Regions from separate parts of the Lysinibacillus sp. NPDC095746 genome, predicted to be linked through region 2. Evidence: a T-box and tRNA genes for the amino acid it is inferred to sense, from the RefSeq annotation. Region 2 holds a T-box; the other holds one or more tRNA genes.
What was found. A T-box is a leader RNA that pairs with one kind of tRNA and senses whether it is charged. The one in region 2 lies ahead of ileS (isoleucine--tRNA ligase), so its partner is inferred to be a tRNA-Ile.

Region 1: it encodes a tRNA-Ile, which carries the amino acid that the T-box ahead of ileS (isoleucine--tRNA ligase) is inferred to sense. The anticodon was not compared.

What each region holds. Positions count from the first base shown of each region.
Region 1 covers NZ_JBIWGL010000048.1:23,195-27,186, forward strand. Annotated here, with positions in the region: gene ACIQ7N_RS22635 (CynX/NimT family MFS transporter) at 1-996, shown strand, start outside; gene ACIQ7N_RS22640 (nitric oxide synthase oxygenase) at 1,126-2,172, opposite strand; tRNA gene ACIQ7N_RS22645 (tRNA-Glu) at 2,583-2,654, opposite strand; tRNA gene ACIQ7N_RS22650 (tRNA-Asn) at 2,656-2,732, opposite strand; tRNA gene ACIQ7N_RS22655 (tRNA-Ile) at 2,737-2,813, opposite strand; tRNA gene ACIQ7N_RS22660 (tRNA-Gly) at 2,823-2,896, opposite strand; tRNA gene ACIQ7N_RS22665 (tRNA-Phe) at 2,900-2,975, opposite strand; tRNA gene ACIQ7N_RS22670 (tRNA-Ser) at 2,983-3,075, opposite strand; tRNA gene ACIQ7N_RS22675 (tRNA-Ala) at 3,090-3,165, opposite strand; tRNA gene ACIQ7N_RS22680 (tRNA-Pro) at 3,180-3,256, opposite strand; tRNA gene ACIQ7N_RS22685 (tRNA-Arg) at 3,273-3,349, opposite strand; tRNA gene ACIQ7N_RS22690 (tRNA-Lys) at 3,365-3,437, opposite strand; tRNA gene ACIQ7N_RS22695 (tRNA-Gln) at 3,453-3,527, opposite strand; tRNA gene ACIQ7N_RS22700 (tRNA-His) at 3,537-3,612, opposite strand; tRNA gene ACIQ7N_RS22705 (tRNA-Trp) at 3,660-3,733, opposite strand; tRNA gene ACIQ7N_RS22710 (tRNA-Tyr) at 3,738-3,821, opposite strand; tRNA gene ACIQ7N_RS22715 (tRNA-Thr) at 3,831-3,903, opposite strand; tRNA gene ACIQ7N_RS22720 (tRNA-Asp) at 3,911-3,986, opposite strand.
Region 2 covers NZ_JBIWGL010000012.1:4,291-30,014, forward strand. Annotated here, with positions in the region: gene carB (carbamoyl-phosphate synthase large subunit) at 1-2,463, opposite strand, end outside; gene ACIQ7N_RS10615 (carbamoyl phosphate synthase small subunit) at 2,456-3,556, opposite strand; gene ACIQ7N_RS10620 (dihydroorotase) at 3,556-4,833, opposite strand; gene ACIQ7N_RS10625 (aspartate carbamoyltransferase catalytic subunit) at 4,835-5,713, opposite strand; gene ACIQ7N_RS10630 (solute carrier family 23 protein) at 6,089-7,399, opposite strand; gene pyrR (bifunctional pyr operon transcriptional regulator/uracil phosphoribosyltransferase PyrR) at 7,420-7,962, opposite strand; gene ACIQ7N_RS10640 (RluA family pseudouridine synthase) at 8,202-9,113, opposite strand; gene lspA (signal peptidase II) at 9,110-9,589, opposite strand; gene ileS (isoleucine--tRNA ligase) at 10,201-12,969, opposite strand; T-box leader at 13,217-13,439, opposite strand; gene ACIQ7N_RS10655 (DivIVA domain-containing protein) at 13,530-14,054, opposite strand; gene ACIQ7N_RS10660 (YlmH family RNA-binding protein) at 14,150-14,938, opposite strand; gene ACIQ7N_RS10665 (YggT family protein) at 15,176-15,454, opposite strand; gene ACIQ7N_RS10670 (cell division protein SepF) at 15,475-15,972, opposite strand; gene ACIQ7N_RS10675 (YggS family pyridoxal phosphate-dependent enzyme) at 15,956-16,660, opposite strand; gene ACIQ7N_RS10680 (PRC-barrel domain-containing protein) at 16,804-17,040, opposite strand; gene sigG (RNA polymerase sporulation sigma factor SigG) at 17,727-18,500, opposite strand; gene sigE (RNA polymerase sporulation sigma factor SigE) at 18,615-19,322, opposite strand; gene ACIQ7N_RS10695 (sigma-E processing peptidase SpoIIGA) at 19,336-20,169, opposite strand; gene ftsZ (cell division protein FtsZ) at 20,942-22,099, opposite strand; gene ftsA (cell division protein FtsA) at 22,441-23,724, opposite strand; gene ACIQ7N_RS10710 (small basic family protein) at 23,821-24,192, opposite strand; gene ACIQ7N_RS10715 (DUF881 domain-containing protein) at 24,196-24,915, opposite strand; gene ACIQ7N_RS10720 (DUF881 domain-containing protein) at 25,042-25,724, opposite strand, start outside.

The sequences.
Region 1 (3,992 bases), on a different contig from region 2:
GCAATCATTTCACCATTCGCACCAGTTGTCGCACGTAAAGTTGGACTAGAATTAACATTATTGTTATCAACTGTTCTTTTAGGGGGAGGAATTGTACTACGCTCCGTTGGCACAACTAGTTTACTCGTATTTGGTACGATGCTAATTGGTATAGCCATTTCATTCGGTAATGTACTAATTCCAGGATTACTTAAATTGAAATTTCCCTATCACGTAGGTTTACTTATGGCATTTTTCACAATGTCGATGAATTTAACGGCTGGACTCGGTGCTGGCATTAGCTATCCTGTTGCCAATTCATCACTTGGTTGGCAAGGCGCACTGGCAATCTCACTTGTTCTTGTGGTGTTAACCATTGTAATTTGGATTCCACAGTTGCAATTTAATAAGCCTGAACCGACTGTTAAGACTACGAAAGAACGTACACCATTATGGAAATCACCTGTTACTTGGGCAGTAGCGGGAGCTATGGGATTTCAGTCATTATTATTCTACACAACTGCCGCTTGGATTCCTGAAATTTATATATCACAAGGATTAGCTGCAGATCGTGCGGGCTGGATGTTTTCCATTATGCAATTTTCACAAGTTCCAATGGCATTAGCTGTGCCTATTATCGCTAGTAAAATGACATCTCAACGTCCTCTCGTTTTAATGTTTACACTATTTTACTTAATTGGCTTTATCGGAGTAGTCATGGAATGGACAAGCCTCGCTGTACTGTGGATGGTACTACTAGGATTAGCCGGAGGTGCTTCATTTGCATTAGCGATGATGTTCTTTACATTACGTACCCGTACAGCTTTTGAGGCAGCCGATTTATCAGGATTTGCACAATCATTAGGATATTTATTAGCCGCAATCGGTCCAATCTTATTTGGTTATTTACATGATTTATTCGGTGGCTGGAATACCGCTGGTTGGTTATTTGTTGTCGTTGTATTGATACTCTTCATATGTTCATTTAAGGCTTCTAAAAATGAATATGTAAATTAAAAATGGCACCTCATGATCTATGCCTAGGCATAATCATGAGGTGCTTTGTATTTGCACAAAAGCCTGAGTTCCTCTATTACAGCCGATGTTTGGACAGCGAAGGAAGTTAAAGTGAGCTGCCTTTCTCTACTAATAAGGTGGTTTCTGATAAAAATAGTTCGGTGTATTGTAAACATTAACATAAGGCTTATGAAAAATATGGGTCGTAGCTGGTGAAAGAGGTGGAATCAACCACGTCCAATTGCCTGTAACTTCACGATTCGCTGCTGCTTCTGTTTCCTCAAACAATTTAAATTGCTGTGCAGCTGTATGGTGATCTACTATGCTGACACCGCCTTCTTTAAAGGAATATAGAACGGCTATATTCAGCTCAACTAATGCACGATCACGCCATAAAGAAGCCTGTTTCGTTGTATCAAGATTAAAAATTTCTGCTATAGCAGGCAGCATATTATAACGCTCATGATCTGCTAAATTACGTGCCCCTATTTCGGTACCCATATACCAACCATTGAATGGGGCCGCCTCAAAATCAATACCTGCCATTTGGAAGCGCATGCTCGAAATAATCGGCACTGCATACCACTTTAATCCTAGCTTCGCTACTTGAGAGGATTCTGGATGACGAATTGGTACCTCTAGTACATACTCGTCAGGGATCGTAAACACTTGTGGCTCCCTTCCATCCACCTGTATAACAAGTGGAAGCACATCAAATGCCGTTCTCTTTCCCTGCCAGCCAAGTGACTCACATACTTTTGTAAACTCAACAGAATGCAGATCACCAATGATTCCAGATTCCGTTTCATAGCCAGCATAACGGATTAGTTGATGATTCCATATACGAACGCGCCCCGGTGCAAAAACCGTTATTGTTGGACGAATCTTTCCACCATTTGTTGCATATTGAATATGTTTAAGCAATGCGTTGAAGATATCCTCCTCATTTGAAATATCGCGGGCATCTACAACATGCAGTGATTGCCAAAACAGTCGGCCAATGCACTTATTACTATTGCGCCAAGCAACTCGAGCACCAAAGATTAATTCTTCCGTTGTCGGTATATATTCTCCTGCCGTTTTAATTTGCTGTAATTTATTTTCAAGCCATGTTATAGACTCATTTTGCTCTACTTGATAAAGTTCTAAAAACCGCTGTACTTCATGTAAATTCATATCGAATTCCTCCATCTACCCTCATATTAGAGGAATGGAAGTATTATCACCACGAAAAAATCTGCCAGAAAACATACATATTTTATATATGAAATACTTTGTTCAATATTTTATATCATTTCTCTTTAATCTTTCTAAAACTATAATTATTTATGGATAAAGGTGCTCATTTTTAGTAGTCATTAGGGGAATTACAGAGGAAAAACTATTGAGAGATGGATTTGTTATTATAACGTTTTTTACGCCTAAGTAAGTAATACACGAGACGCATTAGGGCACATTTACATACCCTTTGCAGTATTTAGGTATAGACGTTATTACGTGGGCCTTTCCTTAACGATTGTTGATCTTTGTTTGTCAGTATAGTTGGCATAAAAAAAGCATGTCACACTAATGTGCAACATGCTTGATGACCCGTACGGGATTCGAACCCGTGTTACCGCCGTGAAAGGGCGGTGTCTTAACCACTTGACCAACGGGCCGTGGCTCCGAAGGCAGGACTCGAACCTGCGACAACCTGATTAACAGTCAGGTGCTACTACCAACTGAGCTACTTCGGAATAATGGTGGGCCTAAATGGACTCGAACCATCGACCTCACGCTTATCAGGCGTGCGCTCTAACCAGCTGAGCTATAGGCCCATTATTTTTTGGAGCGGGTGATGAGAATCGAACTCACGACATCAGCTTGGAAGGCTGAGGTTTTACCATTAAACTACACCCGCAGATGGTGGGTCAGGACGGAATCGAACCGCCGACACTTAGAGCTTCAATCTAATGCTCTACCAACTGAGCTACTGACCCGGAAAAATGGAGGAGGTAGAGGGATTCGAACCCCCGCGCGGTGTTACCCGCCTGTCGGTTTTCAAGACCGATCCCTTCAGCCAGACTTGGGTATACCTCCGGAAATTATATAAATGGTGGAGCCTAGCGGGATCGAACCGCTGACCTCCTGCGTGCAAGGCAGGCGCTCTCCCAGCTGAGCTAAGGCCCCATAATCAGGAAAGATGGTCGGAATGACAGGATTCGAACCTACGACCCCTTGGTCCCAAACCAAGTGCTCTACCAAGCTGAGCTACATTCCGATATTATTGGCTTATTTGGCGCGCCCGACAGGAGTCGAACCCATAACCTTCTGATCCGTAGTCAGACGCTCTATCCAATTGAGCTACGGGCGCATTTATAAAAAATGATGAGCCATGAAGGACTCGAACCTTCGACCCTCTGATTAAAAGTCAGATGCTCTACCAACTGAGCTAATGGCTCAAACTAAAAAATGAATGGCTGGGGTACTAGGATTCGAACCTAGGCATGACGGAATCAAAATCCGTTGCCTTACCGCTTGGCTATACCCCAATTATTAAATGGGGCGACTGATGGGAATCGAACCCACGAATGCCGGAACCACAATCCGGTGCGTTAACCACTTCGCCACAATCGCCACTATATGTAATGATAGTAGTCTTTGATAACGAGTACCTCGAAACCTGGCAGGGGCAGTAGGAATCGAACCCACACCAAAGGTTTTGGAGACCTCTATTCTACCGTTGAACTATGCCCCTAAAATGGTGGAGGGGGACGGATTCGAACCGCCGAACCCTAAGGAGCGGATTTACAGTCCGCCGCGTTTAGCCTCTTCGCTACCCCTCCAAGGGATGATGCCGGCGATAGGAGTCGAACCCACGACCTACTGATTACAAGTCAGTTGCTCTACCAACTGAGCTACACCGGCATAAAAATGGCGGTCCCGACCGGGATCGAACCGGCGATCTCCTGCGTGACAGGCAGGCATGTTAACCGCTACACCACGGGACCATTTTG
Region 2 (25,724 bases):
ATATTGAATGTTCATTAAGCCTACGATGCCAAGACCTTTTGCAAGGCGAGTTGTATAATCCACTAACGTATCTTTTTGTGCTTGCGTTAATTTTTGTGGCGGGTATACAGAGATAGAGTCACCAGAGTGAACCCCTGCGCGTTCGATATGCTCCATAATACCTGGGATTAAGACATTTTCACCGTCACAAATAGCATCTACTTCGATTTCTTGACCTGTTAAGTAGCGGTCTACTAATACTGGATGATCTGGAGATGCTTCTACTGCATTCTCCATATAATGTTTTAATTCCTCTTGGTTGTAGACGATTTCCATCGCACGACCACCTAGCACGTATGATGGACGAACTAGTACAGGGAAGCCTAGTCGTTCACTAATCGCAAGAGCTTCCTCCGTAGATACAGCTGTTTCACCTTGTGGCTGCGGAATGTCCAAGTCACGTAATGCTTGCTCGAATTTATCTCGGTTTTCTGCACGGTCGATATCTTCAAGCGTTGTACCTAGTATTTTCACCCCGTTGGCAGCTAATTTATCAGCTAGATTAATAGCTGTTTGACCACCGAATTGTACAACTACTCCAATTGGTTGCTCAAGGTCGATAATATGCATAACGTCTTCGATTGTTAATGGCTCAAAATATAATTTATCTGAAACCGAGAAGTCAGTAGATACTGTTTCTGGATTCGAGTTAATAATAATTGCTTCGTAGCCCGCTTCTTGAATTGCCCATACTGAATGTACTGTTGCGTAATCGAATTCAACCCCTTGACCAATGCGGATTGGACCGGAACCAAGTACAACAACTGACGGCTTATCTGATTTAATCGATTCGTTCTCATCTTCATATGTGCCATAGAAGTATGGTGTTTCAGATTCAAACTCAGCTGCACATGTATCAACCATTTTATAGACAGGAATAATGCCATTTTCTTTACGATATGCATATATTTCTTCTGGTGTTGTTGCCCAAAGCTCGGCAATTTTCTTATCTGCAAAGCCTAGACGTTTTGCTGTACGTAATATTTCTTTATCGTTTTTATGGTCAGCAAGTGTTTGCTCCATATCTACGATGTTTTTGAATTTATTTAAGAAGAATAAGTCGATAGCAGACCATTCATGGATTTGCTCAATAGTTACACCGCGGCGCAGTGCTTCACCGATGAAGAATAAACGCTCGTCACCTGCTTTGCGGATACGTTTTTCGATCCAAGAATCTGTGTTTTCTTCTGCATGTTTCAGCTCTAAGTGAACTTGACCTGTTTCAAGTGAGCGCACTGCTTTGAGCATAGCTTCCTCAAATGTACGACCAAGTGCCATTACTTCACCAGTCGCTTTCATTTGTGTACCTAGATTACGTTTTGCTGATTCGAATTTATCGAAAGGCCAGCGTGGAATTTTCGCCACGATGTAGTCTAGAGCCGGTTCGAAGCAAGCATACGTAGAACCTGTTACAGGGTTTTTGACTTCATCTAATGTTAAACCAACTGCGATTTTTGCTGCTAGCTTAGCAATTGGATAGCCTGTTGCTTTTGATGCTAACGCTGATGAGCGCGATACACGAGGGTTTACTTCGATCACATAATAATTGAAGCTATATGGATCAAGCGCTAACTGGACGTTACAGCCACCTTCAATTTTTAAGGCACGGATAATATCTAATGAAATATTACGTAGCATTTGGTTTTCTCGATCTGAGAGTGTTTGTGTAGGTGCCACTACGATAGAGTCACCTGTATGAATACCCACTGGGTCAACGTTTTCCATGTTACATACAACGATAGCATTGTCGGCAGCATCACGCATTACTTCATATTCGATTTCTTTATAACCAGCGATTGATTTTTCTAGTAAGCATTGTGTTACTGGAGAATATTTTAGACCAGATGTCACAATTTCCTCTAGATCTTGATCGTTGTAGCAAATACCGCCGCCTGTTCCACCAAGTGTGAAGGCAGGACGAACGATTACTGGGTAGCCAATTTTCGCTACAAAGTTTTTCGCCTCGTCTAAGTTATGAATAATATCTGATTCAGGAACCGGAGCACCTAGCTCATACATTAAATTACGGAATAAATCGCGGTCTTCCGCTTTATGGATTGCTTCTAATTTTGTTCCAAGAATTTCAATACCAAGCTCATCTAAAATTCCTGATTTATCCAATTCAATAGCCATGTTTAAACCTGTTTGACCACCAAGTGTTGGTAGGATTGCATCTGGACGCTCTTTACGTAAAATACGTGATACAAACTCTAGTGAAATTGGCTCAATATATACTTTGTCGGCAATTTCTGTATCTGTCATTATTGTTGCAGGGTTTGAGTTTATTAAGATAACACGATAGCCTTCTTCTTTTAAAGAAAGACAAGCTTGTGTTCCTGCGTAGTCAAATTCTGCTGCTTGTCCGATCACGATTGGACCTGATCCAATTACTAAAATAGTTTCAATATCTGTACGTTTAGGCATGTTGTTTCCCCTTCCCTGCTTCTACTTCCATCATTTCGATAAATTCATCAAATAGGTGATTTGAATCTTCTGGACCTGGTGATGCTTCTGGGTGATATTGCACCGTGAAGATTGGATATTTCTTGTGACGTACACCCTCACAAGTACCATCATTTAATGCGATATGCGTTATTTCTAAATCTGTATCTTTTAACGACTCGATGTCGATCGCATAACCATGGTTTTGAGATGTCAAGTCTGTGCGACCAGTGCGTAAATCTTTTACCGGATGGTTACCGCCTCGGTGACCGAATGGTAATTTAAAGCTTTGTGCACCACATGCTAGCGAGAAGATTTGGTGACCTAAGCAAATACCGAACATTGGCACTTTTCCGATTAAATCTCGTACAGTTTCAATGCCTTCTACTACGTCCTCAGGGTTACCTGGACCGTTTGACAGCATAATGCCATCTGGATGCCATGCTAAAATTTCTTCTGCCGATGTATTGTAAGGTACAACGAGCACATCGCAATCACGTTTGTTTAACTCACGAAGAATACCGTGCTTCATACCGTAATCAATTAATACTACTCGTTTGCCACGACCTGGTGATGGGTAGGCTGCTTTCGGTGATACTTCACGAACATGATGTGTAATCGCTGGTGTTGCCTGTAATTTTGCTACGACCTCATCCACATTCACTTCTTCATCAGCCGCTGTTAAAATAGCTTTTACTGAACCTTTACTGCGAATAATGCGTGTTAATTTTCGTGTATCGATTCCTTCAATCCCCGGAATATCCTTTGCAGTTAAATACTCATCTACCGTTAAATCACAACGGAAGTTTGAAGGTGTTTTTGCTAATTCACGGACTACAAATCCACGAATAGCTGGTGAGATTGATTCAAAATCATCACGGTTAATACCGTAATTCCCGATTAAAGGGTAAGTTAACGTTACGATTTGTCCGTAGAATGAAGGATCTGAAATTGTTTCCTGATAACCTGTCATCCCTGTTGTGAATACAACCTCACCTTGCGAAGCTCGCTCACTACCGAATGCTGTACCTGTAAATACTGTGCCATCTTCTAAAATAAGTAAACGTTTTTTCATTACTCTACCTCCTGGTATACGATATTGCCTTCAAAAATTGTTAGGACCGGCCACCCTTTTGCAACCCAACCATTGAATGGTGTATTGCGCCCTTTTGATACAAAGCCCTCTGCATCAATTGTTTGCTCTTTATTTAAATCAATTAAAATCATATCAGCCGCAGCACCAACTTCTAATGTGCCATATGGTAAATCAAAAATTTGAGCTGCCTTAACAGTCATCCAGTCAATCAACTGTTTTAACGACCATTTTCCCGTTTCTACAAACTGTGTGTAAAGCAGTGGGAACGCTGTTTCGAAGCCTACAATGCCAAATGGAGCACCAACCATACCACAGCATTTTTCTTCTACTGTATGTGGAGCATGGTCTGTAGCGATACAATCGATTGTGCCGTCTAGCATAGCTGCGTGAAGTGAGTCTTTATCATCTGCTCCACGTAATGGAGGATTCATTTTCCAGTTCGCATCATCTGATGGGATATCCATTTCTTCAAGTAATAAATGATGTGGGCAAACTTCTGCAGTGACACGAATACCCGCTGCCTTCGCGTCACGTACTGCACGTACAGATTCCTTCGTAGATACGTGACATACGTGGTAGCGTGCTCCAGCTGCTTCTGCCAGTAGAACATCTCGTGCAATTTGAACAGATTCACAAATCGATGGAATTCCTGGTAAACCAAGCTCTTGATTACGCTTCCCTTCATGCATCACTCCGTCGTAAATTAATGAGTTATCTTCGCAGTGTGCGACAACTACCATATCGTGCTGTGCGGCATCTTTCATTTGCTCATACATTGTGGATGCAAGCTGAATCCCAACACCATCGTCTGAAAATGCGACAGCCCCATGTGCTTTTAATTCTTCAATACTTGTACGAACCTCACCTGAGATATCTTTTGTTAAGGAGCCATATGGAAGTACTCGAATAACTGCACTTTCTTTAATAAGACCGTTAATCAGCTGCATATTTTCTACTGAATCTGGCACTGGTTTTGTATTTGGCATCGCGCAAATTGTTGTGAAGCCGCCTTTTGCTGCTGATGCTGACCCTGTAGCAATTGTTTCTTTATGTTCAAAGCCCGGTTCACGTAAATGTGTGTGAACATCGACAAAGCCTGGTGCAACAACTAAACCATTTCCTTCGATTATTTCTGCGCCTACTACATTGACGTTTTGACCTATTGCCGTAATTTTGCCATCCGCCATAGCGATATTTACTGTTTGCAACTCGCCTTGTTCATTTAGCATTTGTACATTTTGAAGAACCTTTGTCATGTTACTCTCTCCCCTTTAATATTGTTTCAACAATAGCCATCCGTGTATAGACACCGTTACGAACCTGCTCGAAAATTCTAGATCGCTCGCATTCTACTAGCTCTGACGCAATTTCTACATCACGATTGACCGGTGCTGGATGCATAATAATTGCCTTTTCTTTCATTTGTTTCTCACGTTCAATTGTTAAACCGTACTCTTGATGATAGCTCTCTTTTGAGAAGCTTTTATTTACCTTATGGCGTTCATGCTGTACACGAAGTAACATAATGACATCGCTTATTTCGATTAAATCATCCCAAGAATGATGTGCTTCAAAACTGCCTTGCCACTCTTCTGGACAAAGGAAATGAACATTTGCCCCTAAGCGCTGTAACGCTAATGCATTCGATTTCGCTACACGACTATGGCATATATCTCCAGCAATTGTCACATTCAACCCTTCAAAAGAACCAAACTCTTTTTTGATTGTATAAAGATCTAATAATGATTGAGACGGATGCTGACCAGTGCCGTCACCTCCATTAATGATCGATACATTGATATCTTCAAGTAGTTCATTGTAATACGCATCTTCCTTTGCGCGAATGACTACTGCATCCATGCCAATCATTTCTAGCGTCTTTACCGTATCGTACAATGTCTCCCCTTTAGAGACGCTCGAAAAGCTTCCATCAAACGGGATAACGATGCAACCAACTTTGCGCTCTGCCATTTCAAAGCTTGTTTTCGTACGTGTACTTGGTTCAAAAAATAAATTTGCGACATTGTGTGGGCGAGATAATGATGATGCTTCACCATTCTCAAAAGCTTGCGCACGATCTAGAATGTGGTTAATTTCTTCAATTGTTAAATGTTCCATCGATAATAAGTTTTTCATCATGTACCTCCACTTGGTTGTGTTTCATGAACGTTATGTATAACTAACGTTTTATAAAATCAATTTCGCCTTGGCGTAATTGCGTCCGGATTTTGAATTGTGCTCAAGCCTGCACGATGTAGATCAGTTAGCCGTTTTCGCAGGAAGCGAGGGCTTTAGGCGAACATCCTTTATTCATTCCTTTCAAAAATCTGCGACAGCCGCCGGAGGATCTTCATTCATCTCACCTTCAGGGGTGAGATAATAAAAGCCTCGTTGATGTCATCAACGAGGCATAAGGAGGCGTGACAAACTACAGCAGGATACACTCCTACTACTAGCTTATCTACAACTTCCCTTTTTTTGCCTCTCTGGACAATTCATTAAAAGGTACTTCTATGAATTTTTATTTTGATTGTACGGTACTGGTATTTCCGCTTCTTTTTTACCTGGTAGGATAGCATTTAAAACAACCCCGATAATCGCTGCCAATGCCATACCTTCGATACTTAGTGATTCCGAAATAACGAACTTCGCACCACCGATGCCAATGACTAAAATTACAGAGGCGATGACCAAGTTACGACTATTTCCAAAGTCGATATGATTATCCACTAACATTCGTAATCCACTTGCTGCAATGATACCGAAAAGCAAGATGGAAACCCCACCAAGTACAGCTGTTGGAATCGTTGCAATCACTGCCATTGCTTTCCCGAAGAATGATAGTAAAATAGCTACGACTGCCGCACCTGCGATGACATACACACTGTAAACACGTGTGATAGCAAGAACACCGATATTTTCACCGTAAGTTGTTTTCGGTGGACCACCGATTAATGCACTTATAAATGTTCCAACTCCATCACCTAAAAGTGAACGGTGTAAGCCTGGCTCTTTAATATAATCTCGATTAACCACTTTCCCTAATACTAATTGGTGACCAATATGTTCTGAAATAGTTACGATAACGATTGGCACCATTGTTAGTAGTAGCTTCGTTGTGATTTCAAAGTTGTAGTGAACTCCTGGGATTAAAAAATCAGGCTTTGCAAAGAACTCTGCTTTGGCAATTGGTGAATAATCTACAATTCCGATCATCATTGAGTAAATATATCCCACGATTAAGCCAATTAAGATTGGCATTGTGCTTAAAATACCTCTAAAGAAAATCGTGAAAATAATAGCTGTAAATAATGTTACTAACGCTGCTGAGAAGTGTAAAAAGCTATATTTATCATCTACATTCATCGCCATATTTACCGCTGTCCCTGATAGTCCAAGACCAATTACCATAATGACAGGTCCTACTACAATCGGCGGTAAAATTTTCATAATCCATTTGTAGCCGCTTTTCCAGATGATTAGGGATACGATACCATATGTAATCCCGACTGCCATCGCACCAATCATCGCATGACCTGGATTTACACTTGAACCATCTTTATTTAAACCCCCTGCGGCAAGTAGAATTGGGGCGATAAAAGCAAAGGATGAACCTAAATAGGCTGGCACTTGAAATTTCGTAATTAATAAGAAGAACAGTGTAGCAATTCCACTTGTTAAAAGGGCAATCGCAGGACTCAGACCAACCAACTGAGGAACTAAGATCGTTGACCCAAACATGGCAAACATGTGCTGGAAACTTAATGTCACTAGTTGGACTGGGGTCGGTTTATCTTTAATATCTAATACTGCATTTGACATAAGGTTTCCTCACTTTATAGTTAGTCTTCTTTAAAAATAATGACGCAATCTTCTCCGTCTACCTCTTGTAAATTTACGATAATACGCTCAGCGCCAGATGTTGGTACATTTTTGCCAACATAATCAGCTCTTATTGGTAGTTCTCTATGACCTCTATCGATCAGTACCGCAAGTTGAATTTGTGAAGGTCGCCCTAAATCCATTACTGCATCAAGTGCTGCTCGTACTGTACGTCCTGTGTAAAGTACATCATCGACTAAAATAATTTTTTGATTAACGACCACATCATCAATATCTACTTGTTCAACATGTGCCTGTTCATTATCATGCTTTGTCGTTAAATCATCTCGATAAAGGGTAATGTCTAACTCCCCTGTACGGATCGGTTTACCTTCAATTTTTTCAATTCGTTCTGCAAGACGTCTTGCAAGAAAGGCACCTCGTGTTTTAATACCAACTAAAATACATTCATCGATTCCTTTATTACGTTCAATAATTTCGTGTGCAATGCGCGTTAACGCTCTTGCCATAGATGGGCCATCTAATAGCTCATTTTGTGCCATGTAGTTTCCTCCTCTCTTTTATTTATTGTTGGCCATGTGTCCATAAAAAAACCTCTCAAGGCGAATGGCCTGAGAGGGTTATATACGTGTTTAAATAGTATGTTGAAAAATTTGCAGCACAAATTTTTTACAACACATTCACATGTACCTTCTCAGCCTCTCTGGACTGTCTTTAAAGGTGAATATTTAGTTAAGTTGTTCATTCACTTTCGTTAGTATAGACCTTCTTTTACTATACGTCAATGCCTATTTCTTAAATCATTTAATAATTGTTCATAATCAGCAGGAATTGGTGCTTCAAACTGCAAATATTCACCTGATGTAGGATGATCGAAGCCTAATACACCCGCGTGTAATACTTGTCCACCAAAGTCGATTGTCTTTTTCGGTCCATATTTTGGGTCACCAACAAGTGGGAATCCAATATAATTCATATGCACACGAATCTGATGAGTTCGTCCCGTTTCTAAGCGACATTCTACAAGCGTGTATTCACCAAAGCGTTCGATAACTTGGAAGTGAGTTACCGCATGCTTCCCTTTATCGACAACTGCTTGTTTTTGACGATCTTTTTGATCGCGACCAATCGGTGCATCAATTGTGCCTTTGTCATGTGCAATGTGCCCGTGAACTAGCGCAGTATATTTACGTGTCACTGTTTTATTGACTAGCTGATTCACTAACGATTCATGAGCTGCATCATTTTTAGCAACCATTAATAATCCTGATGTATCCTTATCGATACGGTGAACAATTCCTGGTCGCATAACTCCATTAATGCCCGATAAATCCTTGCAATGATACATTAAGCCGTTTACAAGCGTACCCGTCATATGTCCAGGTGCTGGATGGACAACCATACCTTTTGGTTTATTCACAACAAGGACATCTGCATCTTCATAAACAATATCAAGGTCTAAGTTTTCAGCAATCACATCTAATGGCTCTGCTTCGGGTACATCAATCTCTATAATATCCCCTACTTTTACCTTATACTTCGCCTTAACAGTCTCTCCATTTACTTTGACAATACCCTCAGTAATCCAATTCCCGATTTGTGTACGCGACCACTCTGATTGCACACCCGAAAGCGCCTTATCAATGCGCTCTCCCTGTTGTTGTTCTTCCATTGTATATGATACTTGCATCATTCTTTCACCTGTTTCTTTCCTTTTTTATCTTCAACGATTAAGCCTATCATTAATATCACTACCGCCATTGTTAAAGCAGCATCTGCAATATTGAAAATTGGGAAATCATAATTAATTACTGGTATTAAGACATTTACAAAATCGACCACTTCACCTCTAAAAATACGGTCAATAAAATTACCTACAGCCCCACCTAATAAAAACATTAAGCCTACTTGAAAAATAGGTTTACCTTTAGCCTCTTTATGATAAAAGTACAGGATCGCACAAATAACGCCTATCGTGACAATGCTAAATAACCACATTTGTCCTTCTAACATTCCCCATGCCGCTCCTCTATTTCGATGAGACAATATCCCAAACCACGGATCCCATACTGAAATTCGTTCACCAAACTCCATATTTTTCACAATTAGCCATTTTGTCCACTGATCTAAAATAACTACAAATGCGGCCAATCCATAATATTTATACACAGACACTCCTCCGTTCGCTCAACATCTAACCTATTCTACCATAACAGCCCATCTCAGAATAACTAATATAGCATGAAAATATAGATCAATACCATTGTGTGAAGGGATTTTCGTTCCTACTCGGCGCTCCCTGCTGATGTTTGGTGTGCTGTCTATCGCTTTGACTACTCTATCCACGACTTTGGTGGTTCTATCCACGATTTTGGTGGTTCTATCCACGACTTTGGCTGTTCTATCCATCGTTTCGGCTCTTCTTTTCGTCGCTCTCGGCTCTTCTTTTCGTCGCTTTGGCTACTCTATCCACGATCTTGGTGGTTCTATCCACGACTTTGGCTTCTCTATCCATCGTTTCGACTCTTCTTTCCGTTGCTCTGGTTTTCATCCGTCGCTTTGGCTACTCTATCCACGACTTTGGTGGTTCTATCCACGATTTTGACCATTCTATCCACGATTTTGGCTGCTCTATCCGTCGCTTCTTCTGTTCTTTCCGTCCCTTTGATTTTCATCCGTCGCTCTCGGCCTTCAAAAAAACGCAAGCCCCTATTACCAAGGAGACTTGCGTTATTCATTACCTAGAAATTTTTATTTTAGTTTGCATTACTATTGTTATTTTAAACGTAATACTTTTCTACAACTTCTGCACAACGCGCACACACTGTTGGTTGTGCTTCGTTTGAACCGACTGTTTCAGAAATAGACCAGCAACGCTCACATTTTTCACCTGTTGCTTTTTCTACAACAATCGATGCATGCTCTAGAGCTAATGCATCTGCAGGTGCGGCTTCAATTGACGCTACTTCAAAAGCAGAAACGATTGAAAGCTGTGCAAAATCAATGCTTGCATCATTTAATAATGCTGCCACATCTTCTTTCGCATAAACTGTCACTTTTGCTTCAAGTGATTTACCAATTGTTTTTGCATTACGAGCTTCCTCTAATGCTTTTAAAATATCGTCACGAACATCAATAATTTTCACCCATTTTGCACGTAGACTTTCGAAGTTTGCATGTTCATCTACCTCTGGGAAGTCTGTTAATTGTACAGATACCTCTTCTACAACACCTTGAGCATGTAAGTAAGACCACATCTCGTCACTTGTATGAGGAATAATAGGTGACATTACTTTTACTAATGTCATTAATGTATCATAAATAACTGTTTGCATCGCACGGCGATCTTTGTTGTCATGGCCTTCGATGTACACTACATCTTTTGCAATATCTAAATAGAATGAAGATAGTTCTACTGCAACAAAGTTATTCACTGCATGATAAACAGCTGCGAAATCATAGCGATCATATGCAGCACGTACAGTTTTTAATACATCCTGTAGACGCATATAAACATACTGATCCATTTCACGAAGATCCTCATATGCTACTCGATCTTTCGTTGCATCGAAATCAGCTATATTTCCGTGTAAGAAACGGAATGTGTTACGGATTTTTCGATAAACCTCAGATACTTGCTTCAACATATCCATTGAGATACGAACGTCGGCTGTATAATCTACAGAAGCAACCCATAAACGAAGAATATCTGCTCCATATTGATCCATAACTTTTTTCGGGATAATTACATTCCCTAACGATTTACTCATCTTACGACCTTCACCATCTAGCACGAAACCATGAGTTAATAGTCCCTTATATGGTGCATAGCCATTAATAGCTACAGAAGTAATTAATGATGAGTTAAACCATCCACGGTGTTGGTCAGAGCCCTCTAAATAAAGATCAGCTGGATATTTCATACCACGTTCTACTAATACACCTTGGTGAGAAGAACCTGAGTCAAACCAAACGTCCATAATATCGTTTTCTTTTGTAAATTCACCGTTCGGGCTACCTGCATGCGTGAAGCCTTCCGGTAATAATTCTTTAGCTGTTTTTTGGAACCAAATATTTGACCCATGCTCACGGAATAATGCAGAGATATGGGCAATTGTTTCTGGTGTAATAATTGGTTCGCCATTTTCAGCATAGAAAATTGGAATTGGCACACCCCAGGCACGTTGACGTGAAATTACCCAGTCTCCACGGTCACGAATCATATTATAAAGACGAGTTTCACCCCAAGCAGGTGTAAATGTTGTTGATTTTACAGCGTCTAGTAACTCATCACGGAATGCATCAACTGACGCAAACCATTGTGGTGTTGCACGATAAATAACTGGTTTTTTTGTACGCCAGTCATGTGGATAAGAGTGTGTAAAGAAGCTAAGCTTTTCTAATGCACCGACTTCTTTTAATTTTTCTGTAATTAATTTGTTAGCATCATTGTAGAATACACCTTCAAAACCAGGTGCTTCATCTGTGTAGCAGCCGCTATTATCAACAGGGCTAAGAATTGGTAGACCATATTGCTTACTAATATGATAGTCATCTTCCCCGTGTCCTGGTGCTGTATGAACACAGCCAGTACCCGCTTCAGCAGTTACGTGCTCTCCAACCATCACAAGAGATTCACGGTCGTAGAATGGATGCTGTGCAACAATTCGATCTAATGCTTCACCTTTAACTTCTTGAACAACTTCATACGATTCCCACTCAAGTTCGTTTGCAACTGTTGCTAATAATTCTTTTGCAATGATGAATTTTTTATCGGCAACTGCAACAACTACATAGATAAATTCAGGGTTTACAGAAATCCCCAAGTTTGCCGGAATTGTCCAAGGTGTTGTTGTCCAAATGATAATTTTAGCATCTGCTGGGACAACCTCTTTAGCATCTTTAATCGCAAAGCTTACATAAATCGAAGGCGATTTAATATCTTTATATTCGATCTCTGCTTCTGCAAGTGCAGATTCAGATGATGGAGACCAGTAAACTGGTTTTAACCCTTTATAAATATAGCCTTTTTCAGCCATTTTTCCGAAAACTTCAATTTGACGAGCTTCAAATTCAGGCTTTAATGTAATATATGGATTTTCCCAATCACCACGAACACCTAAACGGCGGAATTGTGTACGTTGGTTGTCGATTTGCTCGTAAGCATACTCTTCACATAATTTACGGAATTCAGCAACAGACATTTCTTTGCGCTTTACACCTTTGTTCGTAAGTGCTTGCTCAATTGGTAAACCATGAGTATCCCAGCCTGGAATATAGTTTACATGGTAGCCAGTCATCGAGCGATGACGTGTAATCATATCTTTCAGCACTTTGTTTAATGCATGGCCAATATGGATATCACCATTTGCATATGGAGGCCCATCATGTAATACATACTCAGGGTAACCTTTAGTACGCTCCATCTGTAATTTATTAATGTCCATTTCATCCCATTTTTCTTGCATCTTCGGTTCATTTGCCGGTAAATTTCCACGCATTGGGAAATCTGTTTTTGGCATTAATAAAGTATCTTTGTACTCAACCATTTTTCAATTCCTCCTTTATGTTTACAAACAAAGAACATATGCACTTAGGCGTTCAATAAACGACAATTATTAGACTCATCACCATAACGCAGGGTTGATTTCACTTTCTAAGGGGTGTGCATAACTTATATTCACGGCAGTCGTTTTGAGAAAAGTTATTAGCAAAATCAATACTTTTCAATAACGAAAGTATAGGGCCAATGGAAGCCTTCCGCCATTTGAACATAAAAAAAGCCCCTCAATCCCTCAAAGGGACGAGAAGCTTATACTCGCGGTACCACCCTAATTGTAGCACAAAATCGTACTACCACTCTTCAAGCACGTTAACGTCGTGCATCACGAAATAACTTACTGCATTCAGTTATTTTAGCTCAGAAGTGATGTTCATTGTTAATTGCTTGTTCGGGCTCGCACTATCCCCAAATCGCTTAACTACGCCTAACAAATACTGTCTTCGTCTCTGCCTATTTTGCATATGTGTTCTAAATAATTACTATTACATTAGTATATGAAAATCATACTATCACGTCAAGTTTCACTTATTGCTACCTACTATAGGATTAAACTTGATCAGCTTCCTGTGCTTCTTCAACAGATGCTTGAATTTCAGTAAGGTCAATATCATATTGTAGCAAATGGTCCCAATCGTCTGCATTTAATAAATCCAGCTGTGCTTCTACAAGCATTTTAAAACGATTACGGAATACCTTTGATTGCTTTTTCAGCTCATCAATTTCAATTGTCACTTTTCTGGCCTTGGTTAAAGCCTCATTGATAATACGATCAGCATTTTTTTCTGCTTCCTTCACAATGAGTTTAGCCTCTTTTTGAGAATTTCTTCGTACTTCATCAGCTGCTTCTTGTGCAACAACAATTGATTTTTGTAACGTTTCCTCTAATGAGTTAAAATGTCTCGCTTGTTCTAAGGAAATTTCTAGTTGTCTGTCTACTTCCTTTTTTTCACGTAACAAAATTTCATAGTCTTTGATAATTTGATCTAAAAATTCATTTACTTCATCTTCAGCATAACCTCTGAAAGATTTAGTAAACTCCTTATTATGTATATCAATAGGTGATAATGGCATACGATCCTTCTCTCCTTTACATGTACATTCGTACTTTCTATTATACAATTGTTCCAACAACTTAGCAGTAAAAATTAATGGAATTCACTTGATTTTTAGCTTTTTTGGGTCAATCGACCGATTTGTAAACGAATTTTATCTTTTTTTGTACGACCTTCAGTCATCATAATTTTTATTCGACCGTTTCCACGTACAGATAAAATATCTCCTTCTTGTAATTCAAAAGCAACTGAATCTCGTTCAGTCCAATTGACACGTACCTTATTACCTGTAATTAATGCTTGTGCCTTTTGGCGAGAAATTTTTAAAATCGTTGAAATAATCACATCTAAACGCATAGAAGAAACAGTATGAGATTCTTCTAGCCACTCATCCTCGTTTTGTAGCAAAGGCTCCGTCTCTTTAATCGATTCTACATGTACCTTTACCTTGCCAATGCCTGTTAAATGTAAGCGTACATATTCAGCTACCTCAATCGCTACTACAAATTGTACAAGATGGTCATTGACACGAATATCACCGAATTTGCCACGATCCAACCCTAAAGATAACAAAGCTCCAAGGACATCTGGATGTCGTAATTGGACAAATTTCACAGGATATTGAATCGTAAATACTGTAAGCTGAAAATCTTCCTCCATAGGCTCATAATAAGTAGGATAAATTAGCATGCGTTGTCTTTCTGCTTCATCAAAGAGCCCAGCACTAGCTGTTTTTAATGTATCATACTGCCCAATTATCGATGCTACAATAAAGCGCTGTCTGGGATCTAGAAAATCAGTAAGCTTTGGAGCATATCGATCCTCTACCTCATGCTGCCAGCCCACAACTTGTTCAATGAAAGGCTGTTCATCTTTCCTAAAATGCTGTATTAAATGCTCCATATAACTTCACCTCTATTATCACTCTTTTATTTGTATCATTTCATTGGTATTTTAAGGATTTATAAAAAAATCAAAATGTGTTCCGGCTTATTGCATTCCTAGGGCATACAACAAGCCGCTTCGCTCAGGGTCTTGCTGCTTCTGCTGTGGAGTTCTAGGGAAATCAGCACTAAATATTTTTAAATTTAGTATTTCCCATAAATAAAAAATCCCCACCGTTCGTGAGGATTTCTTTTATTAAAACATAAAGAATATTTTTTGAATAACAATAAAAAGCCCATTTTTAATAAAATTAAGTAAAAAAATCGCCACAATCGGTGAAATGTCAATCATCCCAATGGGAGGGATAAATTTCCTAAAAATACTTAAGTAAGGCTCGCATACTATTTTAAGGAAACGGCCAATTGCTGAATCTTGTATAGCAGGTACCCATGACATTAAAACATATCCAACTAACATATAAGAATACACGTTAAATGCTAATGATATATAACTTAGAATTATCCATAAATCCATATAAACTACAATCCTCGCTATTAATTATCGTCTAAAATAAAATTTGAAATTTCGCCAGACACTTCTACATTATCAGGTGTGCATAGGAAAATGTCTTTACCGATTCTTTGGATATCACCGCTAAGTGCATACACTGTGCCACTTAAAAAATCAATAATTCGTACACCTTGCTCTCGCTCAATACGTTGTAAATTGACGATCGTTGCACGCTTATTTTTCAAGTGTTCAGCAATATCCTGTGCTTCGGCATAAACTCTAGGTTCAACTAAGATAACTTTTGCGCCTTTAGAATTCATTGCTGCCTGCAAACTTACTATGTTGTTTGTAGGTGTTGTACTTTGTGGAAAAATTTCCTGAACTTGCGCTTTACGCTCCTTCATCATTTTTTTAGGCTTCGCAGATTGAATCTGTTGCTGTTGTTGTACGGGTTGTTGCTGTTGAATAGGAGCTTGCGTGATTTCTTCTTCTAGTTCTTCCTCAAGATAAAAGAAATTTTTAATTTTATTTTTCATGCTCATCCTGTTCCCTTCTTTCATTTCCAACAAGAGCCGTTCCAACTCGAACAAATGTAGCCCCTTCTTCTACCGCAATTTCAAAGTCATTAGACATGCCCATTGATAACTCGGTACAAGGAGCGTGCGCGAATCCTTGCTCGGCTATTTGCTGTTGACATTGTTTTAATTGCTTAAAAACAGAGCGAATAATTGTATCCTCATCTGTGTTTGGTGCCATTGTCATTAAACCAACAATTTGAATTTTTGTAAAATCCTTTAATGATTCAATAAAAGGCAGGACTTCTTCAATCGATAAACCATGTTTTGCTTCCTCGCCAGATACATTAACTTGTACAAAACATTTGACAGGTTTGTCTGCTCTTTTTTCAATTTCCTGTGCTAAACTCAAACGATCTAATGAATGTAAAAAATCAATACTGTTAATAACTTGTCTGACCTTGCGAGTTTGTAAAGACCCGATATAATGCCAATGTACATCAGCTTGAATCGTTTCAATTTTACGATTTAAGCCTTCAGGACGGTTCTCACCTAAATGTATAAGCCCCGCATCAATTGCTTCTTGTGTTCTTTCTACAGAAACTTCTTTTGTCACTGCAATAACTTGGACTTTTTCTGTTTCACGATTTGCACGTTTTTTTGCTGTTTGTATAAGATCATTAATTTTCTTCAAATTTACTAAGATTTTTGTCACTGTTTTTCCCAACTTTACAACAATAGTTTCTTTTATTGTAACAAGCAATGCTTGAATTATCAATGAATAGCCTGGCCTATGTGAAAGTACTTTTACCCCGTCTATGCTTTAAAATTGCTTACTTTGTCTAGATATTTTTCTCTTTAGGATAGTGCTTTTACTAAAATTACATCTTTTCCCACTACAAGTACATCTTTCATATACACTTTCCTAACAGATTCTTCTCCGCGAAAAAACCCTAGATATTTACGGGGTTCTGCAATCATAAAAGCCGTTACATAGCCTGTTTCTTTGGATACCTCTGCATCTACCACAAATCCTAAAAAGCGTCCATTGCCTGCTTCAATAACTTCTTTTTGCTGTAATATCGAGAAACGCATTTTATCCCTCCCTAAATCAATTACTCTCAACATCGTTTTATCTCAACAAACTATGTTTTCTCTTTATATTTATGTGTTTATTGTTGTTTAAATGAAAATGAAATGATTAAGGAATCTCTCTTTGGCAAAAAGAAGAGGTGATTTCCGTTCCAGGCTACTCGCTTTCCTGTGGGCGAGAGTCGAGTAGCCTTCCACTCCAATCAGCATAGCGTAGAATTTTTATAAATTTTATTTATTTCAATAGTGGACGCTATAACCGAACAGAATAGACTTATAACAATGACGTGATTGTATATCTATTATTGCTGCCGCTACGTTAACACTTCGCTTTCGTACAGAAAACATTTGCCGCTGACACATAGACAAAACCCTTTTGCTAAAGTAACGTTTTTTTATCACTTAAATTATTGCTTATGGAAGTGGATTTATGCTATGTGAATTCGTTGATTGGAGTGGAGATTGGGCGACTCCTTGGGGATCAGCGTCACAGATGAAACCCTGCAGCGCAGCGAAGCGGCACATCGGACGCCCCCAGGAAGCTTTGCTCTGTGCGAAAGCGAAGCGTCAGCTACAAAGCGCCCAGTCAGAACGGAAATCACCCCCTCATTTTACCGAGGAGCCCTACTTAATTTATACCATTGATATAAATTAAAATGCGCACCGAGCATTCGGGTGCGCATTGTTTTTTACTTATAATCTTTCTGCATTGTTTCAATTGCATTTTTTTCTAGACGTGAAATTTGCGCTTGAGAAATCCCCAATTCTTTTGCAATTTCAGTTTGTGTCTCACCGTAATAAAAACGCTTTGCAACAATCATTTGTTGACGATCATCTAACTTTTGCAAACTTTCCTTTACTGACACGTAGGCAACCCATTGATCTTCCGATACATCATCATCACGTAATTGGTCCATCATATAAACAGCGTCTCCACCGTCTGAATAAATGGGTTCCTGTAAGGAAACTGGATCTTGAATGGCATCTAGAGCAAATAAAACATCTTCCTTTTTCATGTCAATCATTTCAGCAATTTCTTCAATTGTTGGCTCTCGTAAATTATCGGTTATCCATTGTTCTTTTGCCTGCATTGCCTTATATGCAATATCTCTTAAAGAACGAGAAACGCGCAATGCATGATGATCACGCAGATGGCGACGAATTTCACCAATGATCATTGGAACAGCATATGTTGAAAAACGTACATTATGCTTCAAATCAAAATGATCAATAGCTTTCATGAGGCCAATACAGCCTACCTGAAATAAATCATCTGCCTGTTCACCCCTGTAGGCAAATCTACCGACTATACTGAGCACTAACCTTAAATTGCACATTACAAGCTCTTCCCTAATCTCACTTTCTCCAGCTTGTAAACGAATGAATAGTTCTTTCATTTCCTCGTGCTTTAAAATTGGCAAAGTCGATGTATCTAAGCCGCAAAGATCTACTTTAGTTCGCATATTCGATTCCTCCGGATGTTATTCTCTGACTAAACCGTTACATCAGTTTGTCCGAGAGAAACGAGAATATGCACAAAAGCCAAGACCAATTTTAGGTAGGTTAAATTTCCCTCTCTAAGATATTGGCTGATTCAGATTTTCACGTAAATCTTGAATAATTTTCTTCTCTAATCGGGAAATATAGGATTGCGAAATACCTAAATGATCAGCAACTTCTTTTTGAGTCATTTCAATTTTTCCATTGAGGCCAAAACGACATTCCATAATATATCGTTCACGCGCACCTAGTAAATTAATGGCATGAAACATATGTTGACGCTCAATTTTCTTCTCTACATTGTCTAAAATAATATGCTCTTCAGTACCTAAAATATCAGACAATAACAACTCGTTTCCATCAGCATCGGAGTTTAATGGTTCATCTAGTGAAACTTCACCCTTCATGCGACTTGTTTTACGTAAATGCATCAAAATCTCATTTTCAATACAACGAGATGCGTATGTGGCAAGCTTAATATTTTTATCTGTATTGAACGTTTCTATCGCCTTTATTAAACCGATTGAGCCAATACTTATTAAATCCTCAATCGGCGTTCCCGTATTATCAAAACGTCTAGCAATATAAACAACAAGACGTAAATTACGTTCAATTAGTGTATCTCTAGCTCGTAAATCACCATTCATAAAGGATGCAATGACTGTAACTTCTTCTTCTCGACTTAATGGCACTGGCAATGAATCATTTCCCCCTATATAGTACGTTTCACGACTCCGAAACTTACTCCAAAATTTTTTCAAGCTAGCAAGTAGCCTAAGAAGCAATAGTTCTCCCCCTCTATGAGTTATTTGAAAGCGCTGAAAAATGCAAAATTGCTGCTGTGCTATGTGGAAAATTTTTAGCCTTTTTTGTTAAAACGATATATTCATTCGTTTTCACTTGTGAGTCCTCCCCCTTTATATGCCACTCTTCAAAGCGAAAACCTAATACAACCGATTGCTGTTGTACTGTATTGACATGAATAAATCGAATATAACGCTGATAATCTTCTGAAAACATGGATACATTATACGGATCAGTTTCTTGCCATTCTAATAATGACTTGCAAAATGCTGCAGGTAAGTGTGGACGTAATGCTGCATAAGAGACAAAGTGTACAGGTTTTCCCGATAGTGGCTCAATCGCTTGATTTCCCGTATCCACAAATGCAGAAAGCGGTATCTTTACATCAAAAATTTTTAACGTCGTATCAAACACAAACTGACCACTTAACCGCTCAAGCTTTACAAATCCCCATTGCTTATAAAAAGCTACAAGATTTCCAACAGCTAGTAGTAGGCAAATCATTATAAAATGGACAACAGAAAGATTCTTTAAATACGGTTGTAATGCAGTTAATAATCCACCAATAATAATTGTTGCTGTTAAAACGATTGGTCCTTGCTTTTGAAAGCTTCGAATCTTGAAGCGAAAAGCTAGTCCGATCAGTAAGATAAAGCTCAGTAGCATCGTTAACAGCATTTGTCCACCAATTACAGCTACAAAACTACTACAAATAGAACTCATTAATAATCTCGTGTTCTTTACAAAAACCCCTGTTACTTTTGCCGTAAACTTGAGTATCGCTAGATTAAAAAGTGTATTAATGAGCACCAGCCATTCTCCATACATAACAGCCGCCTCCTACATACAAAGTTAGCATGTTACTCCCACAAATATTGTCAAACAATCGCATCATTTTATTAAAATGTTTTGACAAAATACATCTTTTCCTTACACATTTGAACATAATTAATTTTTTAGTCACTGAAAATATCAATGGAATATGAATGAAATTATGCTGGCATATTAAAGCTTTTCTGCAAGGCGAGGGGGTGATTTCGTTCCGACTGGGCGCTTTGCTGCTGCCGCTTCGCTTTCGCACAGCACAGAAAAACATTTGTTGCTGACGCTTCGCTTTCGCACAGAAATAACATTTGTTGCTGACGCTTCGCTTTCGCACAGAAATAACATTTGTTGCCGACGCTTCACTTTCGCACAGAGCAAAGCATCCTGGGGGCGTTCGATGAGCCGCCTAAACTCGCGTTGCTCGCTGCAGGGTCTCGGGCCAACAGATGTTTTTTGCGCGAAAGCGTGAGTGCAACGTAGCGACAGCAGCACTTGGTCAAGAAGGCGTTATCACAGGATGTGATACCTTTAGCCTTCGTTCCTCTATTGCTTCCCCCCAAGAAGTCGCCAGTCTCCACTCCAATCAACCACTTCATAGAATATATCTTCTGGGGATGTCAATCTCTAATTTAAAGAAAACAAGTATTTTCAGTGCGAAAGCGTAGCGACAGTAGCAACAACATTCATAACATAATAGTTTTTCAACAACACAAAAAAGCTCGTATTTCACATAATGTAAAATACGAGCTTTACTTTTTAAAGTTTGGATGCTAATTTATCCGCGATTTTTACGGTTACGTAAAAATGCTGGTACTTCAAGCATGTCATCCTGTACATAATTTTGTTGATTTTGGCGTGGTTGTTCTTGCTGTACATGCACATCTTGACGTTGCTCACGAATCGGCGCTTGCTGTTGTTGTGCAGCTTGTCTATTTGTATTTAACGTTGGTCGTGTAGTATTACGCTGTTGCTGTAATGCTTCCTCTGAGAAACCAGTCGCAATAACTGTAACAATAATTTCATCCTTTAGATTTTCGTTAATAACAGAACCGAAAATCATATTTACTTCTTCGTCTGATGCTGATGCTACAATATCTGCAGCCTCTTGTACTTCAAATAGGCTTAGATTTGAGCCACCAGTAATATTCATGAGGACACCTTTAGCGCCATCAATTGATGATTCAAGTAAAGGACTTGAAATAGCTTTCTTAGCTGCTTCTGCAGCACGGTTTTCACCTGTAGCTATACCAATACCCATTAACGCTGAACCTTTGTTAGACATAATTGTTTTTACGTCTGCAAAGTCTAAGTTAATAAGACCTGGCGTTGCAATTAAATCCGAAATGCCTTGTACACCTTGTCGTAAAACATTATCTGCTTCACGGAATGCCTCTAGCATTGGCGTAGATTTATCAACAATTTGTAACAGCTTGTCGTTCGGAATAACGATTAAAGTATCAACAGACTCCTTCATGCCACCAATACCGCCGATAGCTTGTGTTTGTCGTTTGCGACCTTCAAACGTAAATGGACGCGTTACAACACCGACTGTAAGAGCTCCTAAATCGCGAGCAATTTGAGCGATTACTGGCGCGGCACCAGTACCAGTTCCCCCGCCCATTCCAGCTGTAACGAATACCATATCTGCACCGCGTAGAACCTCTTCTAATTGTTCACGGCTCTCTTCAGCAGCTTTTTTCCCTACTTCAGGATTTGCACCTGCACCTAATCCACGTGTAAGTTTTGTTCCAATCTGTAGCTTTATTTCTGCTTTCGATAAATTTAGTGCTTGTGCATCTGTGTTTACTGCGATAAAGTCAACACCTTGTACACCATGTTCTATCATTCGATTGACAGCGTTGTTACCGCCGCCACCAACACCAATGACTTTTATTACTGCAAGTTGATCAACACTTGTATCAAATTCTAACATTTCTTTTTCCTCCCACGGTAACTCGACTCTGTATCATTCATTACGCATTCAAGATCAATTATGCCTCGGTATAATTCGTCCGGAATCGGCTTTGTGCTTAGGCCTGCATGACGCAGGTCAGTTAGCCTTTATCGCATGGATGCGATGATTTTAGGCTAACATCCACTAAGAACTCATTTCCGATTCCGTGACATCCGCCGGAGGCATTACCTTCTTTCAGCAGGTGTTTGGACATCTGCTGAAAAGTAGCTTAAATCCGAATTTATCTCACCACCTATAGAGGTGGAGACTTCTGTAGCTGACGCTTTGCTTTCGCTACAAAAGAGATTTGCTGAAAGAAGTTAATCAAAAAATTTATCAAATAATTTTTTTGCTCTTCCGATTACGCTTCCTTTTGATTCTGAAGGTGCAGCATATTCTTGCTTCTTAGGTGTTGCTGTAGGGGATCCTACAACTGCATATTCGATAGGCTGCGTATTTGTACTTTTCCCATAAAAATCATCTTCTAAATAGGCGTAACGAATAAGTCCAACTGCCGTCGTAAATGAAGGCTCTCTAACGCCAATATAGTCAGGTGTATATATTCTAACACGTGTTTGCAGTATCTGGCGTGCCAGTTGAGCAATTCCCTCAAGCTTTGCAACGCCTCCTGTCAAAACAACACCGCCTGGTAAATCTCTTACACCTAGACGGGCTAACTCGTCGATGACTAACTCAAATAATTCTTCCAAACGAGCGCCAATTATTTCTGATATAAAGCGCTGACTGTACTGATCTGTTGAATCTGTCCCTACAACTGGTACTTCGAAGAGCTCATCGTCTGATGCGTCATCATAAAAGGCATGTCCAAATTGATGTTTAATTTGTTCTGCCTGTTCTGTTGGTGTTTTTAAGACGATTGAAATATCTTTCGTAATATGATCGCCACCAACTGGAATGACACCCGTATGAGTTAACAGGCCTTCTTCGAATACTGTGATAGTCGTTGAACCGCCTCCTAAATCAATGAAAGCGGTACCTTGGTTTTTTTCATCCTCTGTTAATGCAAAGTAACCTGCTGCTAATGGTTGTAAATAGATTTCTCGAATACTAAGACCTGCACGTTCTACACAACGTAAAACATTGTGTAAAAGTGTTTTGGAAGTTGTGATCATTGTGGCATCCATTTCTAAACGAATACCAATCATACCTCGCGGATCTTTGATTTCATCTAAATTATCCACAATAAATTGTCTTGGAATAATATTTACTAATTCACGTTCAGGAGGTATTGACATGACTTGTGCAGATTCTACCACTCTATCTAAATCATCATCTGTAATTTCTCTATTTTCACTATTTACAGCGACAACACCTTTAACTAGCTGTAACATCGTCTGGTTAGCAGGAACACCTAAAACGACTTCATTAATTTGATACCCTGTCATTCGTTCAGCTTGATCTATTGCTTTTCGAATCGATTGAACTGTTGCATCAATATCAACAATTGCACCTTTTCGAACTCCATTCGATTTTACATTTCCGACGCCAATTACATGTAATTGCCCGTCGCTCATTTCACCTATTAATACCTTGATAGAGGAGGATCCTATATCAAGGGAAATATATAAATCTTGCTGATTCAATTAGCTGCACCTCCTTGAAAAAATGCTCTTATTCTCATTCTATTGTAAATTCAGCATAATGTCTAAGCAAATCGAGCATTTTGCTCAATTTTTCTCTCATTCTATGGAATTTTTGTTCTTTTTATGACGTTTCTCATCTAAACGAGTTAGTAGAATACGCCTAATTATTGCTATATTTTGGAACAAACGTACTCCAAAAGCGAAAATAGCAGCTAAATACAAGTCTATCCCTAAATACACACCTAAAAAGGCTAATCCTGCTGCCAAAGCTATATTAAAAAAGAATCCTGACACAAATACTTTATCGTCATATACTTGCTGTAATTGAGCACGAATACCGCCAAATAATGTATCTAAAGCTGCTAAAACAGCTATTGACAGATAATTTTCATATATAGAGGGTATTTGTATATTTGTTAACAAGCCAAGGGCAAGTCCAAATATCAAACCTAAAAATGGTAGCCACATATATTATTCTCCTTTTTCCACCTCTGCTAAATAATCATTTGTCAATGGCTGATCAAATGCTGGGATTGTTAAATGCTCAGATGGTTCCTCTATTATTAAATTAAAGTTATCCAAATAAAAGGAATCGATAAATGTAGAAGCTTGTAACGAGTTGTACATTTTTTGAGCTTCTTTAAAAGAGCTTGTCCCAACATAAATTTCAAAGGGTGGTGAGGACAGTGGTACACTGTTCACTGTAGTCTTTCCATTTATGTCTCGAATGGCTGTCGTCTGAACAACGCGATTTCCATCTATCGAGACACTCGCTGCATTGTTTTTAAACAGAGCATTTAGTAATTGGGTTAGTAAATCAGGTGTAATTTCTTTAATTTCATACCCCATTTCAACTAATTCGGGTGCTGGTTCAACTCGAAGTATAACTCCTGGACTTGTGACTTCCGTTAGCCCGGCCTGTAGTTTTAAACGATTCAGCGTTTCATTTAATGCTGACTGTAAATTTGCTTTCTCAGATTGCTCATAGCGACCCACTACTTCATTAAGTGAGCGAATTTCTGCTAATAACGCGGAATGCCTTTGCTTCTCTTCTGCTAATTCCTCTCTTATGGCCCAAATATCTCGTGTATCTCGCTCAGCTGGTTGCTTTATGGTATTGTATTGTACCGCTATCATCAAACCGATAATAAATAGCACGATCGTTATTCGGGTAAACATATTTTTTTTCAAAATAGCCCCTCCTAGACGTATCGTAACCCCTCACAGATTTACGCCTTAGACCTTGAACTTTGCATATCTATAAGCTACCTAGAGGCTATAACCAAATTTAATCTGTAAATATTGACTTGAAATCGTTTAACTTTCTACTTTTGCTTTTGGCATTGCAAGCTTTTGATCTTCTTCTAATGATACAACTATATTGTCATTTAATAATTGATCCACAACGCCACCAGTTAAGTTTAAGGCAGCTATTAATGTTGCTGAATCTCCTACAGCTTCGACGACGAATGGAGCTGGGTGTTGCTTGCCATCAATAGTGATGACTGGTCCATTACAGCGTATATAAGAATTCGCTAAAACACGTTGACCATTAATAGCAATTGCTTGCGCACCAGAAATTTTAAGTTCATTGAGCAATTTAAAAATATGACTTTCATGCACGATATAATCATTAGGATTAACGGATTTTGGATTGTAATCACCATCTTGAAGGGTAATACGTATCCCTTTTCCTTCTGAATTTAAATCACCTAACAACAAGCGTAAATCCTCTGCTTCTTCAACAAGCTTTGTATAATCCTTTTTGCTAGCGACAAACGATTTTTCATACTTGCGAATTTTTTCTTGCAAAGCATTCGCCTCTTCTGATAATTCTTTATTGCGCTCTTGTTGTGCAATTAACTCCTCACGATAAGAATCCTCTTGCTCGAAAAGCTCCTTATTAGTCGAACCTGTATCTCGATTCTCTTTTGCCTGGTTGTAGGAATAGCCAATGATAAACCCCATAGTTACACAAACGATAAGCAACTGAAATTGTT